Regions from separate parts of the Aquabacterium sp. NJ1 genome, predicted to be linked through region 1. Evidence: predicted binding sites of a transcription regulator. Region 1 holds the regulator's gene; the other holds the start of a gene.
What was found. The regulator LexA, encoded in region 1, represses DNA repair genes until DNA is damaged. The targets are predictions, from matches to a motif close to ACTGTATNNNNATACAGT.
Positions count from the first base shown of each region.

Region 2: the regulator LexA is predicted to act here: its motif matches at 6,691-6,708, upstream of recA (recombinase RecA).

Region 1 covers NZ_JRKM01000001.1:4,472,761-4,480,391, forward strand. Annotated here, with positions in the region: gene pgeF (peptidoglycan editing factor PgeF) at 1-502, shown strand, start outside; gene JY96_RS19290 (hypothetical protein) at 434-769, opposite strand; gene JY96_RS19295 (class I poly(R)-hydroxyalkanoic acid synthase) at 1,540-3,228, shown strand; gene JY96_RS19300 (acetyl-CoA C-acetyltransferase) at 3,285-4,463, shown strand; gene JY96_RS19305 (3-ketoacyl-ACP reductase) at 4,510-5,247, shown strand; gene JY96_RS19310 (hypothetical protein) at 5,412-5,756, opposite strand; gene lexA (transcriptional repressor LexA) at 5,875-6,591, opposite strand; gene JY96_RS19320 (asparaginase) at 6,695-7,631, shown strand, end outside.
Region 2 covers NZ_JRKM01000001.1:3,356,125-3,363,755, reverse strand. Annotated here, with positions in the region: gene JY96_RS14465 (Stp1/IreP family PP2C-type Ser/Thr phosphatase) at 1-342, opposite strand, end outside; gene JY96_RS24030 (serine/threonine-protein kinase) at 411-1,940, opposite strand; gene JY96_RS14455 (TerC family protein) at 1,958-2,659, opposite strand; gene sucD (succinate--CoA ligase subunit alpha) at 2,755-3,648, opposite strand; gene sucC (ADP-forming succinate--CoA ligase subunit beta) at 3,762-4,922, opposite strand; gene recX (recombination regulator RecX) at 5,097-5,585, opposite strand; gene recA (recombinase RecA) at 5,572-6,627, opposite strand; gene JY96_RS14430 (patatin-like phospholipase family protein) at 6,805-7,631, shown strand, end outside.

The DNA of each region.
Region 1 (7,631 bases):
GGCCGATTGCCTGCCCGTGCTGCTGGCGGCGCCCGAAGGGCGTGGCGTGGCCGCGTTGCACGCAGGCTGGAGAGGGCTGGCGGGCGCTGGCGACATGCAGGGGCAGGGCATCGTGCACACCGGCGTCCGGGCCTTGTGCGAGGCCGCATCTTGCGAACCATCGGACCTGCAGGCCTGGCTGGGGCCCTGCATCGGCCCCGCGCATTTCGAAGTCGGCGCCGACGTGCTGGCGGGCTTCGGGCTGGATCCTCTCGCCGCGCAGGCTCACCGGCGCTTCACGCCCCGCATCACGGTCGACGCGGTGGGGGTCCATGAAGCACCATTCCAGGCGCGCAAATGGCTGGCCGATCTGCCGGGGCTGGCACGTGACACGCTTAACCACCTGGGCGTGAGTCAGGTTGGCGGCGGCACCTGGTGCACGGTGTCCGAGGCCTCAAGGTTCTTTTCGTTCAGGCGGGATCGCGTCACCGGCCGGCAGGCCGCCAGCATCTGGCTGCGTTGAGCCCTCGCCGGGATGGGCGTCGTCGCCCGATGGCCGCCCCTTATCAGCTTGCTCGGCCAGGTGTTGCGCATGGGCTCTCGCCTCGGCTGCGCGCAAGGCTTTGCGGCGCGCTGGCGCACCCATCAGGTACAGCACCAGGGCCAGCGGCGCGAGCCCATAAAACACCAAGGTGATCACGGCGCCCAGCACGGAGCCCTGCGGGCTCGTGGCCTCGGCCAGCGCCATCATCACGGTCACGTACAACCAGGCGGCAGCAACAATCCACATCCAACATCATCCGGTTAGTGAAAGTCCCGCAGACACGCCAGATCGTTGAACTCAACATGATTGATGAAAATCATGCCTGTGTCGGGGCAGGCAACTATTCTGGAACAGGTCTTGCTCAAAGCCCTTTGAACAAGACGGATTGATGACCGTTGGGCCGATGTTGAAAAGAAGCTAAAAGTCATCGGCCCGTCATGTCAATCGAAAAAAACCGCGGTCAGAATACGGCAACATGACGGAGGCATCATTTTTTCGGATGCCCCTTGAAGATTCCAAGTAGGAGACATATGGCTGTTCCTCAACGGTCACGCTCGCAGCGCCCAGCCGCTGCGCAGGACGTGACGCAGCGTGATGCCGCCGTGCAAGCCAAGCCGGCTGTCAAAACCAAGCGCCCAGCAGCCAAGAAGGCCGCTGCCCCGACCAGGAAAACAGCGACGCGCAAAGCCGCATCGCCAGCCAGCGCGGCTCGGTCTGAGGCGCCCGAAGCCCCTGAAGCCGGCACGAAGCGCCAATCAGGCAAGCCCGAGGCGAACGCCTCCAGCGCTTCTGCCAAAGCCACCAACGCCTCCCCCTTCACGACACCATTCGATCTACCTCTTGGCGGGGCATTCGCCGAGCATTTCAAGGCCCCGTTCGACCAGGCCGCCGCCGCAATGGCCGCGCTCAAGATCCCGGGCATGGAGCAGCTGGATCTCAATCGCATGCCAGGCATGGCCGCCGACGCCATGAAGCAATGGATGAGCAGCGCAGCCCTGGGTGGCGCGGCCCCCGCCATGCCCGAGGGCCTGACGGTGCTCAAGCCCATGCAGCAGGCCATGGAGGCCATGAGCCAGAGCCTGGGCAGCACCCTGTCATCGGTGGCTGGCTTGACAGTGCCGGCTGACGCGCTCAAGGACATCCAGCAGGACTACATGCAGCAGGCCACGGCCTTGTGGAACCTGGCACTGGAAAAGCCTGACCAGATCAAGGCGTCCGATCGCCGCTTCGATGCACCGGAGTGGGGCAGCAGCCCCGCCAGTGCCTTCATGGCGTCGATGTACCTGCTCAATGCCCGTACGCTGCAACGCCTGGCAGACCAGCTGCAGGGCGATGCCAAGGCGCGCCAGCGCGTGCGCTTTGCCGTGCAGCAATGGGCCGATGCCGCCTCGCCCAGCAACTTCCTGGCCTTCAACCCCGAGGCCCTGAAAAAAGCCGTCGAGACCAAGGGCGAGAGCCTGCAGCAAGGCCTGCAGCACCTGCTCAATGACCTGCGTCAGGGCCACATGTCCCAGACGGACGAGCGCGTGTTCGAAGTCGGCAAGAACGTGGCCACCACGGCCGGCACCATCGTGTACGAAAACGCGTTCTTCCAGCTGATCGAGTACGCGCCCTTGACGCCCAAGGTGCACGAGGTGCCCTTCCTCTTCGTGCCGCCTTGCATCAACAAGTACTACATCCTGGATCTGCAGCCGGACAACTCCGTGGTGCGCTACCTGCTGTCGCAGGGGCACCGCGTGTTCATGATCAGCTGGGTCAACCCCGACGACAGCCTGGCCAAGGCCACCTGGGACGACTACGTCGAGCAGGGCGTGATGAAGGCCATCGACGTCACCCGTGAGATTTCGGGTGCCGAGAAGGTCAATGCACTGGGCTTCTGCGTAGGCGGCACGATGCTGGCCTGCGCCCTGGCCACGTTGGCGGCAAAAGGCCAGAAGCCGGCTGCCAGCCTGACGCTGCTGACGTCCTTCCTGGACTTCTCGGACACCGGCATCATGGACGTCTTCGTGGACGAGGCCATGGTGCGCATGCGCGAGATGACCATGGGGCCGGAAAGCCCGCAAGGCGGCGGGATGATGAAGGGCACGGACCTGGCCGCGACCTTCTCCTTCCTGCGCCCCAACGACCTGGTCTGGAACTACGTGGTGGGCAACTACCTCAAGGGTGAAATGCCGCCGGCATTTGACCTGCTGTACTGGAACAGCGACAGTACCAACCTGCCCGGGCCGTTCTACACCTGGTACCTGCGCAACACGTATCTGGAAAACAAATTGCGCCAGCCCGGGGCGGTAGAGGTGTGCGGCGTGCCACTGGACCTGCGTCGTCTGGACATGCCCACCTTCATCTATGGTTCCCGCGAAGACCATATCGTGCCCTGGGGCGGCGCGTATGCGTCCACCCAGATCGTGCAAGGCCCCAAGACCTTCGTGCTGGGTGCGTCCGGTCACATCGCTGGTGTGATCAACCCGCCCGAGAAAAAGAAGCGCAGCTACTGGACGTCCGGTTCGCTGGCACGCGGCTTGCCAGCCACGGCCAAGGAGTGGATGGACACCGCGCAGGAGAACCCTGGCAGCTGGTGGCCGGTGTGGGCCGAATGGTTGGGCAAACAGGCTGGCGACATGGTGCCGGCGCCCAAGCAGGCGGGCAGCAAGCGTCATCCACCCATCGAGGCCGCGCCAGGCCGCTACGTCCTGCGCAAAGCTTGATTTTGGCGCCCGCCGTCTTGTGCGGGCTTGGATCCTGACCTCTCAAGGAGATAAGCATGTCTGACATCGTGATCGTTGCAGCAGCCCGGACCGCCGTCGGCAAGTTCGGTGGCAGCTTGGCCAAGACCCCGGCATCGGAACTGGGCGCCATCGTCATTCAGGATCTGCTCAAGCGCACAGGCCTGGCGGGCGACCAGATCAGCGAAGTCATCCTGGGGCAGGTGCTGCAGGCTGGCTGTGGGCAGAACCCGGCGCGCCAGGCCGTGATCAAGTCGGGCCTGCCCAATGTCATCCCCGCGATGACCATCAACAAGGTGTGCGGCTCCGGCCTCAAGGCCGTGATGCTGGCTGCGCAGGCCATCCGTGATGGCGACGCCGAGATCGTGATCGCTGGCGGCCAGGAAAACATGAGCATGTCGCCGCACGTGGTGCCCAACTCGCGCGAAGGCATGCGCATGGGCAACTGGCAGATGGTGGACACCATGATCAACGACGGCCTGTGGGACGTCTACAACCAGTACCACATGGGCATCACGGCCGAGAACGTGGCCAAGCAGTACGGTATCTCGCGCGAGGCGCAGGATGCGCTGGCCCTGGCTTCGCAGCAGAAGGCTGCTGCTGCTTCCGACTCCGGCCGCTTCAAGGACGAGATCGTGCCCGTGCTGATTCCCCAGAAGAAGGGCGACCCGCTGGTGTTCGACACCGACGAATTCATCAACCGCAAGAGCAATGCCGAAGCCCTGGCTGGCCTGCGCCCCGCCTTTGACAAGGCCGGTTCGGTCACCGCGGGCAATGCCTCCGGCATCAACGACGGTGCCGCGGCCGTCATGGTGATGAGCGCCAAGAAGGCCGATCAGCTGGGCCTGAAGGTGCTGGGGCGCATCGCGTCTTACGCCAGCGCCGGCCTGGACCCGGCCTACATGGGCATGGGCCCGGTGCCTGCCTCACGCCGTGCGCTGGAGCGCGCGGGCTGGAAGCCGGCCGATCTCGATCTGCTGGAAATCAACGAGGCCTTCGCGGCGCAAGCCTGTGCCGTCCACAAGGAAATGGGCTGGGATACCAGCAAGGTCAATGTGAACGGTGGGGCCATTGCCATTGGCCACCCCATCGGTGCGTCGGGTTGCCGTGTGCTGGTGACCCTGCTGCACGAAATGCAAAAGCGCGACGCCCGCAAGGGCATCGCATCCCTGTGTATCGGTGGCGGCATGGGCGTGGCCCTGACCATCGAGCGCTGATCCCCGACTGACAGAGTCTTTCATTCATCCCAAAGAGGAGAACTTCATGAGCCAAAAAGTAGCGTACGTGACCGGTGGCATGGGTGGTATCGGTACCTCCATTTGCCAACGCCTGCACAAGGACGGATTCAAGGTGATCGCGGGTTGCGGTCCCAGCCGTGATCACGCCAAGTGGCTCGACGAGCAAAAGGCGCTGGGCTACACCTTCTACGCGTCGGTGGGCAACGTGGCCGATTGGGACTCCACGGTTGAAGCCTTCAAGAAGACCAAGGCCGAGCACGGCCCGATCGACGTCCTGGTGAACAACGCCGGCATCACCCGTGACGGCATGTTCCGCAAGATGACCAAGGCCGATTGGGACGCGGTGATGGACACCAACCTCAACAGCCTGTTCAACGTGACCAAGCAGGTCATTGACGACATGGTCGAGCGCGGTTGGGGCCGTATCGTCAACATCAGCTCGGTGAACGGCGAAAAGGGCCAGTTCGGCCAGACCAACTACTCGGCCGCCAAGGCCGGCATGCACGGCTTCACCATGGCCCTGGCCCAGGAAGTGGCCAACAAGGGCGTGACCGTGAACACCGTGTCGCCGGGCTACATCGGCACCGACATGGTGCGCTCGATCCGCCAGGACGTGCTGGACAAGATCGTGGCGACCATCCCTGTCAAGCGCCTGGGCACGCCCGAGGAAATCGCCTCGATGGTGTCGTGGGTGTCCAGCGATGAAGCCGGTTTCGCCACAGGCGCCGACTTCTCGGTCAACGGTGGCCTGCACATGGGCTAAGGCGATTGCCTGAGGTGCCGGGTTGAAGCGCTCGCACCTTGGCCCGGGTGGCCAAGGCGGGCGTTAAACCTGCCAAGCAACAACCCCGCCGCGCAGCGATGCCGGCGGGGTTGTTTTTTGCCGGCCTCGCTGCCCACCTTGCAGAAGCAGAAGCGCAGCCGGCTTCAGGCCGCCGCTTCCTGCTCCAGGACGAGGCGATCCAGCGCGGCGCAGACTTCGGCAAAGCGGCCGGCAATCACGGTGCGGCGTGCATCGGCGGGGTCTGTGCAGATGCGCACGCGCCGTTCAGTGTTTGCGGACACCGACGATGCCCGAAGCGGAATGACCTGCGCCGAGGCGCTTTGGCCGGGCTGGCGAGACGGCGTACCCCAAGGCGTGATGGGCCTGGCCTTGACGGGGCGGGCTGCCGGCGCACTGGCCGGACGCGTGCCGTCTGACGGCGGGTTGGTGCCGGCCGAACCAGGGGTGGTGTTGCGGATGAAGAATGCACGGGCCAGGTGATGAATCATGATGAACTCCGGTTGACAGCAGATGAAGTTCGGCAGGATTCGACAAGGGTCCACCAGACAGGATCGCACCACCGGCCAGGTGATGCCAATGCCCGCCACCCGTCTGGTGGTGTGAAAGCTAGTTGAGCAACTGGTTGCGGATCAGGCCGACGGCCAGACCTTCCAGCTCGAAATCTTCCTGCTCGGGGGAGACCACGATGGGTTGGAAATCGGGGTTCTCCGGGAGCAGTTGAATGCCTTGCGCCGTGCGCTGAAAGCGTTTGACGGTGACCTCGTCACCCAGGCGGGCCACGACGATCTGGCCATTACGGGCATCGCGTGTGCGGGCCACGGCCAGCAGGTCGCCGTCCAGGATGCCGGCGTCTTTCATGCTCATGCCTTTGACGCGCAGCAGGTAATCCGGGCGACGGGCGAACAGGCCGGGCTCGACCGAATAGGTCTGCTCGACATGTTCTTGCGCCAGGATGGGGTTGCCGGCAGCCACGCGGCCAACCAGTGGCAGCACCAGTTGCTCAAGCCCGGGCAGCGGCAGGTTGAAGGGCAGCACATTGCTGGCTGAGCCTGATGATTCGCCGCCACGCTTGCGGGTTTCGTTGACGGTGCGCAGGGTACCCGCCTTGAGGCGGATGCCACGAGAGGTGCCACCGACCAGCTCGATCACGCCTTTGCGTGCCAAGGCTTGCAGGTGTTCCTCAGCGGCGTTGGCCGAACGGAAGCCCAGTTCGCTGGCGATCTCCGCCCGGGTGGGCGGCGCGCCTGTGCGGGCGATCGCGCGCTGGATCAACTCGAAGATTTCCTGCTGGCGCGGCGTGAGTTTGGGTTTATCGTTCGACATCGCAGTGGCTGACGCTGTTTGAATCGTTGGCTGTCATTTTATACAGGACTGTTGGTTTGTCCAGTACTTTTATGCAAGCACTTGGGGTGGCATGCAGGACCTTGTGAAAAGCGTTGTGATTCTGGGAACGGGCGGGACCATCGCGGGTACGGGCCATGACCCTCAAAAGAGCTGGCAATACCGCGCCGCGCAGTTGTCGGTGTCGCAACTCGTGGACGCCGTGCCTGAGCTGGCTGGCGTCCCGCTGGAGACCGTGCAGGTCGCGCAGATCGACAGCAAGGACATGAGCTGGTCCGTCTGGCGCTCGCTCGGGCAGGCACTTCAGGCGCACCTGGCCCGTGAGGATGTGGCCGGTGTGGTGATCACCCACGGTACGGATACGCTGGAAGAAACGGCCTACCTGTTGCACAGGCTGCTGGATGGCCGCAAGCCCGTGGTGCTGACCGCCGCGATGCGCCCCGCCACGGCGCCGGACGCTGACGGGCCCGCCAATTTGCGGGACGCCGTCCGGGTCGTGCAGGAGGCGGCGCGCCGAGGTCTCGGGGGCGTGGTGGCGGTCTTGCACCGCCGCATCTGGGCAGGAGGGCAGGTGCGCAAGGCGCATTCCTGTGCGCTGGATGCCTTTGATGCTGGCGGGCACCCCCCCTTGGCGCGGCTCGACGAGCAGGGGCTGTGGCACGAGGCCATCACGCCGTGGCCTGCCAGTGGCAAGGCCGGGTGGCTGCCTCTGGCGACAGAACCGCCTCGTGTGGAGATCATCCACAGCCATGCTGACGCCGACGGCTGGATGGTGCAGGCCGCGCTGGCTCATGCCCGGCAGCACGGCCCCCTCAAAGGGCTGGTGCTGGCCGGGACGGGCCATGGCACCTTGCATCAAGGGTTGGAAGCGGCCTTGACGCAGGCGGTTGCGCAAGGGGTGGCCGTCTGGCGCAGTTCGCGCGTGGCCCGTGGGGGCGTCAACAGCCGGGAGGGGGATGTGTTTGTGGCCTGTGGCGAGCTGACACCAGCTCAGGCCCGGGTGGCCCTCATGCTCTATTTAT
Region 2 (7,631 bases), 1.1 Mb from region 1:
ACCTGACCGGAAAACCGCCAGAACCAGGGTGGTGCCCATGCCGGCGTAAGTCGGGTTGGAATTGGCGGCCCCGAAAATCGCCCGGTTGGCGTTGTCGACGCAGATATCCATGGCGCGCTTGACGTCGCCGTCGCTGGCGTTGCTGGAGGCCTCGTGCAGCCAGCGCCCCAATTCGCTCTTGATGAAATCGCAGGCCATGCCGCTGGCGACTTCACCGGCCGCGTAACCGCCCATGCCGTCGGCGAGCACGGCCACGCCGCAACTCTCGTCCACGGCGATGGAGTCTTCATTATTGGATCGCACCCGCCCGGTGTCGGTCTGGCTAAAGAACTCAAAGTCCATGGCGGGATTGTCGCTGGGTTTTCATGGTGGAAGGATCAGGGATGTCGGCTAGGCAGGGCTGGCAGGGCTCAGCCCAGGTCCAGGTCCAGGCTTTGCAGTGAATGCGCCACCGCACGCAAGTCTTCGGCCATCTGCTGGCCTGTGGCGTAGCGCGTATTGGGGTGTTTCTCCAGGGCCAGGGCGACGATATCACCCAGCGCGGGCGGCAGATCGGGCCTGATGCTGCACACATTGGGTGCTGTTTCGCGGCCAATGGCCCGCATCAGGGCAGCCATGGAATCGTTGCGGTAAGGCAACTGCCCGGTGAGCAGCTGGAACAGGGCCACACCCAGCGAGTACAGGTCGCTGCGGCCATCGATGGTCTGGCCGGACAGTTGTTCGGGTGACATGAAGGTGGGCGTGCCCAGCACCACGCCCGTGCGCGTGCGGGTGGCGTCGGCCACGCGTGCCACACCAAAATCCATGACCTTGACCGTGCCCCGGCCCAGGTCGACCATGATGTTGGCTGGCTTGATGTCGCGGTGGGTCACGCCACGCGTGTGGGCGTAAGCCAGGGCATCGGCCACGCGCGCCATGATGGGCAGCAGCTGGTTGAGCGGCAGCAGGCGATCAGGATGCGTGTAGTGGCTCATGTCCACCCCGTCGACCAGCTCCATGGCGATGTAGGCCACGCCGCCCTGCTCGCCCGCATCCAGGATGCTGACGATGTCCGGGTGCTGCAGGCGGCCCGCCATTTCGGCCTCGCGCAGGAAGCGGTTGCGGGCGTCAGCCAGTTCGGCGCCGCTGAACTCCTGGGCCAGCGCCATGGTCTTGAGCGCCACCTTGCGGTCCGTGGCCGGGTCGTAGCCCAGGTACACCGCGCCCATGGCACCTTTGCCGATCTGCTTTTCGACCAGGTACTTGCCCATCTGGCCCTGGGCCACTTGCGGCATGGGGCGGGCAGGCACGGTGCCCCAGGTGTTGGCCGTGGCCACCTGGGCCAGGCCGCGCGCGCGCATCAGGCGCACCTTGACCTGGTGCCATTGCGGGTCGATGTCGGCGATGTGCTCGTAGACGTCGCGGGCACAGTCGTAGCGGGCCTCGCTCTCGAAGGCCACGGCGATGCGCTCCAGGGTCTCCAGTGCGGCGTGGCGGTTGCCGGCATCCGGGAAGAAGCCCTGCATGGTCTGCCAGGCCTGGTCGACCGGCCCGTCACCCAGGGCCTGCATGGCGCGCTGGATGCGCTGAACGCCCATCTGTTCGATGGGTGTGTGCGGGCCCAGGTTCATCAGGGCCTGGGGCATCGTGCTGGAGGCAAAGTCCTCGTGGAACAGCGAGGGGTGGCTGTTGGAGAACTGAGACTGGAAGGCCGAGTTGCTGGGCGTATCCAGGTAGGACAGCACCGTCTCGGGGCCGGCATCCTCGTCAGGATCGGCCAAGCCGTGTGCGGATGCTCTGGCCTGCGGACTCGCGCCCGTGACCGGGTCCGTATCAACAAAGACAGGACGAGTGTGCACAAAGCCGTTGCGTGCCAAAGGCGGCTGGCGACGCTGGCGCAGCAACCACATCAGCAGCCCGACGCCGATCAGCACCAGCAGCGCCAGAATGATCGAAAGCAAGGCCGACGACATCGGGATCAGGCCTCCGTCGTGTCAGATCGTTTGGCCAGCACGGTGCCCACCACCAGCACCAGCAAGGCCCCCAACACCCCCGCGAAATAACGGGTGGAGGCCGCGTCAGGCACATGCGGCAGGGCCACCGGGTCACTGACCGCGAGCGTACCGGCAATCCAGCCCAGCAGCATGCCGCCGGCCGTGATGATGATGGGGAAGCGGTCCATCAGCTTGAGCACCATGGTCGAGCCCCACACGATGATGGGGATGCTCACCAGCAGGCCAAAGATCACCAGCGGCATCTGATGGCCTTCGTGGCCCGCGCCCTGCGCGGCACCGGCGATGCCGATGACGTTGTCCACGCTCATCACGAAGTCGGCCACGATGATGGTCTTGATGGCGCCCAGCAGGCGATCGCTGGCCTGCAGGTTGCCGTGGTCGTCGTCGTCCGGCACCAGCAGCTTGATGCCGATCCACAGCAGCAGCACAGCACCCACCAGTTTCAGGTAAGGCAGCTTGAGCAGCGACATCGCAAAGAAGATCAGCACCACGCGCAGCGCGATGGCGCCGGCCGTTCCCCAGATGATGCCCTTGGTGCGCAATTCGGGCGGCAGGTTGCGGCAAGCCAGCGCAATGACCACCGCGTTATCGCCCCCCAGCAGGATGTCGATCATCACAATCTGGCCAACGGCGAGCCAGAACTCCGGGGTCATCAATGCTTCCATGTCGCTACAAAAATGAATCAGCCCCTGAGTGTAGGGGCTGATTGGTTTGGTTTCCCGGACGGGTCACCCAGGAATGCACAGACTCTGCAATGTCGTCAGATGAGCGACTTCAGGATGCGGCCCATTTCGGACGGGTTGCGCGTGACCTTGAAGCCACACTCTTCCATGATGGCGAGCTTGGCATCGGCCGTGTCGGCACCACCGGAGATCAGCGCGCCGGCATGGCCCATGCGCTTGCCCGGAGGGGCGGTGACACCGGCGATGAAGCCGACGATGGGCTTCTTCATATTGGCCTTGCACCATTGAGCAGCTTCGGCTTCGTCGGGGCCGCCGATTTCACCGATCATGATGACGGCGTCCGTATCGGGGTCGTCGTTGAAGGCCTTCATCACGTCGATGTGCTTGAGGCCGTTGATGGGGTCGCCACCGATGCCCACGGCGCTGGATTGGCCCAGGCCGAGTTCGGTCAGCTGTGCCACGGCTTCGTACGTCAGCGTGCCCGAACGGGACACGACGCCGATGCGGCCCTTGCGGTGGATGTGGCCGGGCATGATGCCGATCTTGATTTCTTCAGGCGTGATCAGGCCGGGGCAGTTGGGGCCCAGCAGCAAGGTCTTCTTGCCGCCGGCCGCTTCCTTGGCCTTCATCTTGTTGCGCACCATCAGCATGTCGCGCACAGGGATGCCTTCGGTGATGGCGATGACCAGATCCAGGTCGGCCTCGACGGCTTCCCAGATGGCGTCAGCGGCGCCAGCGGGCGGCACGTAGATCACCGACACGGTGGCGCCGGTGTTCTTGGCTGCGTCCTTGACGGAGGCGAAGATGGGGATGTCGGCAAACTTCTCGCCGGCCTTCTTGGGGTTCACGCCGGCGACGAATGCGTTCTTGCCGTTGGCGTAGGCCTGGCAGCCCAGGGTGTGGAATTGACCGGTCTTGCCCGTGATGCCTTGGGTGATGACCTTGGTGTCTTTATTGATGAAAATGCTCATGATGGGTACCTAGCTCGAAGATGTTGATCCCAGCGGGCGCCACGGAACCGGCTTTGCCGGGCCGTTGGCGACGCCCCCTAGAGGGGGAGCGCCGCAGGCGCAACGGGGGTGGGTCATGCAACCGCAGCAACGATCTTGGTCGCTGCTTCGGCCATGGAGTCTGCGGCGATGATGGGCAGGCCGGAGTCGGCCAGCATCTTCTTGCCCAGGTCTTCGTTGGTGCCCTTCATGCGGACCACCAGAGGCACATTCAGGTTCACAGCCTTGCAGGCGGTGATGACGCCATCGGCGATGGTGTCGCACTTCATGATGCCGCCGAAGATGTTGACCAGGATGCCCTTGACATCCGGGTTCTTCAGCATGATCTTGAAGGCTTCGGTGACCTTCTCGGCCGTCGCGCCACCGCCGACGTCCAGGAAGTTGGCAGGCTCGCCGCCGAACAGCTTGATGGTGTCCATCGTGGCCATGGCCAGACCGGCACCGTTCACCAGGCAGCCGATGTTGCCGTCGAGCTGGATGTAGGCCAGATCGAACTTCGAGGCTTCGATTTCAGCAGGATCTTCTTCGTCCAGGTCGCGCAGGGCCACGATTTCAGGGTGGCGGAACAGCGCGTTGGCGTCGAAGTTGAACTTCGCGTCCAGGGCCATGACCTTGCCCTTGGAATCGCGGTTCAGCGGGTTGATTTCCACCAGGCTGGCATCGGTTTCCATGTAGCACTGGTAGAGCTTCTTGAGGATGTCAACCGTTTGCGCGGTGGAGTCGGCGGGCATGCCGATGCCGTCGGCGACTTCCTTGGCCTGCGCGTCCGTCAGGCCGGCGAGCGGGTCGACGAAGACCTTGATGATCTTCTCAGGCGTGCTGTGCGCGACTTCCTCGATGTCCATGCCGCCTTCGCTGGAGGCGATGATGGCGACCTTCTGCGTGCCCCGGTCGGTCACGACCGAGACGTAGTATTCCTTTTGAATGTCAGCACCGTCTTCGATGTACAGACGGTTGACCTTCTGGCCTTCCGGGCCAGTCTGGTGGGTCTTGAGCTGCATGCCCAGGATCTCGCTTGCCAGACGCTTGACGTCATCCAGCGACTTGGCCACCTTCACGCCGCCGCCTTTGCCGCGACCACCTGCGTGGATCTGGGCCTTGACCACCCAGACCGGGCCACCCAGCTTTTGTGCAGCGGCCACTGCCTCGTCTACAGAAAATGCCGGGATACCTCTTGGGACCGGCACACCGAATCGGCTCAGGATCTCTTTGCCTTGGTACTCATGAATCTTCATGGGGGAACTCGCAGGATGGTGTTGCGTTCTTGTCGAACATGACAAAGGCCGCCAAAACCGATCAGGTCTGGGCGGACGCGCTGCGCACAGGGTTACTTGTTTGCAGTGCAGCAACCAGCATAGCACCGCAGGCCCGGAGAACAAAAAGGCCTGATGACAAGGCGGGCGCAGAGATCAGGATTGTGTGAAACCTTCGCCACGAACGACGCGCCGGATCACCTCGCCGGAGAAGCCTCGCCCTGCGAGAAAGCGCATCTGGCGCGCCTTTTCTTCGGGCGTTTCAGGGATTTCACCGTAGCGACGCGCCCAAAGCGCGTGCGCGCGCTCGAACTCGGTGTCGCGCAAGGCCTGGGTGGCTTCGCGGGCGATATCGGGCGGGAGCTGGTGTTGCGCCAGCTCGGCCTGGATGCGGGCCGCACCGTAGCGGGCGGCCTTGCGGTGAAGCATCGAGTCAGCGAAGCGCTGGGCGGACAGCAGGCCCTTGGCTTCCAGTTCGTCGAGCACGCCATCGACCTGCTCGGGCGATTCGGCGTGTGGCGCCAGCTTGCGCGTCAGCTCCACGCGGGAGTGTTCGCGCGCCGCCAGGTATTTCAGCGCCCGCCCTTTGAGAGAGAGCCCGGGGCGGCCCGGGCGGGCGACTTTATCCTGCTTATTCGCCAGCATCGGCGGCAGCAGCGGCCGGTGGCAGCAAGGCGATGTCCAGCGACTCGCGGATCTTGTTTTCGATCTCGCGGGCCAGCTCGGGGTTCTCGCGCAGGAATTCGCGGGCGTTGTCCTTGCCCTGGCCGATCTTCTCGCCGTTGTAGGCGTACCAGGCACCGGACTTGTCGACCACCTTGGCCGTCACGCCCAGGTCGATGATTTCGCCCTCGCGGCTGATGCCTTCGCCGTAGAGAATGTCGAACTCGGCTGTTTTGAAGGGGGGCGAGACCTTGTTCTTGACGACCTTGACCTTGGTTTCGTTGCCGATGATGTCGTCGCCCTTCTTGATGGAGCCAATGCGGCGGATGTCCAGGCGCACGGAGGCGTAGAACTTCAGGGCGTTACCGCCGGTGGTGGTTTCGGGGCTGCCGAACATCACGCCGATCTTCATGCGGATCTGGTTGATGAAGATGACCATGCAGTTGGTCTTCTTGATGGTGGCCGTCAGCTTGCGCAGGGCCTGGCTCATCAGGCGGGCCTGCAGGCCGGGCAGGGCATCACCCATTTCGCCTTCGAGTTCGGCCTTGGGCGTCAGGGCGGCGACCGAGTCCACCACGATCAGGTCCACGGAGCCGGAACGCACCAGCGCGTCGACGATTTCCAGGGCTTGTTCGCCGGTGTCGGGCTGGGAGATCAGCAGGTCCTGCAGGTTCACGCCCAGCTTTTGCGCGTACTGGGCATCCAGAGCGTGTTCGGCGTCGATGAAGGCGCACACACCGGCCTGCTTCTGCATTTCGGCGATGACCTGCAGTGTCAAGGTGGTCTTGCCGGAAGACTCAGGGCCGTAGATTTCAACCACGCGACCACGGGGCAGGCCACCGACGCCCAGCGCGATGTCCAGACCCAGGGAGCCGGTGGACACCACCTGGATGTCTTCCACGACTTCGCCTTCACCCAGGCGCATGATGGAACCCTTGCCGAACTGCTTTTCAATCTGGGCCAATGCGGCTTGCAGGGCTTTGGCTTTTTCGGCGCTGAGGGCGGACTTGCTGGTGGCTTCCATGCGTGTGACTCCGTTTGTTTCCGTGGATGCGGGTTGTTGAATGTGAGCGCCATTATGGCAAAGCCTGGATGTTTGTACAGTGTCTTTGAAAAAATTTTTGATCACCCTTGCGAGGGATGCGTGCCGCGATTTCACGCGGTTTTGCTGCAGCGCAGCAATTGGGACTAGACTGCCCGCATGAAGACTCCTTCCCCAGCCAGCAGAAAGAAAGCGCCTTCGGCCAGCGCCAGCAAGACCCCCAAGAAGCCCGAAGTCAAGGTGGTCGCGAAGAAGGCATCCCGCGCACCAGCCAAAACACCCGTCAAGGCGGCCAGCAAACCCGCACCCAAAGCGGCCCAGAAGGCCCCGACCAAACCCGTCGGCCGCCCCCGCATCAACCTGGCGCTGCAAGGCGGTGGCTCGCACGGGGCCTTCACCTGGGGCGTGATCGACCGCCTGCTGGACAACGATGGCCTGGACTTCGCCGGCCTGTCGGGCACCAGTGCAGGCGCCCTCAATGGCGCCGTGCTGCTCAGCGGCTACGTCAAGGGGTTCCAGGATGGCAACGAGGCGGCCGCCCGCAAACAGGCGCAAAAGGCCCTGCACGATTTCTGGCGCGATGTCAGCCAGCACGGCCCGCTGTTTTCGCCGCTGACCATCCAGTCCAACGGCCTGCTCAAGAACCAGTTCAACTATGACCAGTTCCCGGCCTATCAGTGGCTGAACCTGTTCATGCGTTCATTCAGCCCTTATGAGTTCAACCCGCTGAATCTCAACCCCTTGAAGGACGTGCTGAACCGGCATGTGGATGTCGAGGCGCTGCACACCGGTTGCCAGCACTGCGGCATCCCGTTGTTCGTGACAGCCACCTCGGTGCACACCGGCCAGGCGCGCGTGTTCACGGCCGAAGCGCTGACGCTGGATGCCTTGATGGCGTCTGCCTGCCTGCCCTTTGTGTTCCAGGCGGTGGAGATCGACGGCGAGCCGTATTGGGACGGTGGCTACACCGGCAACCCGGCGCTCTA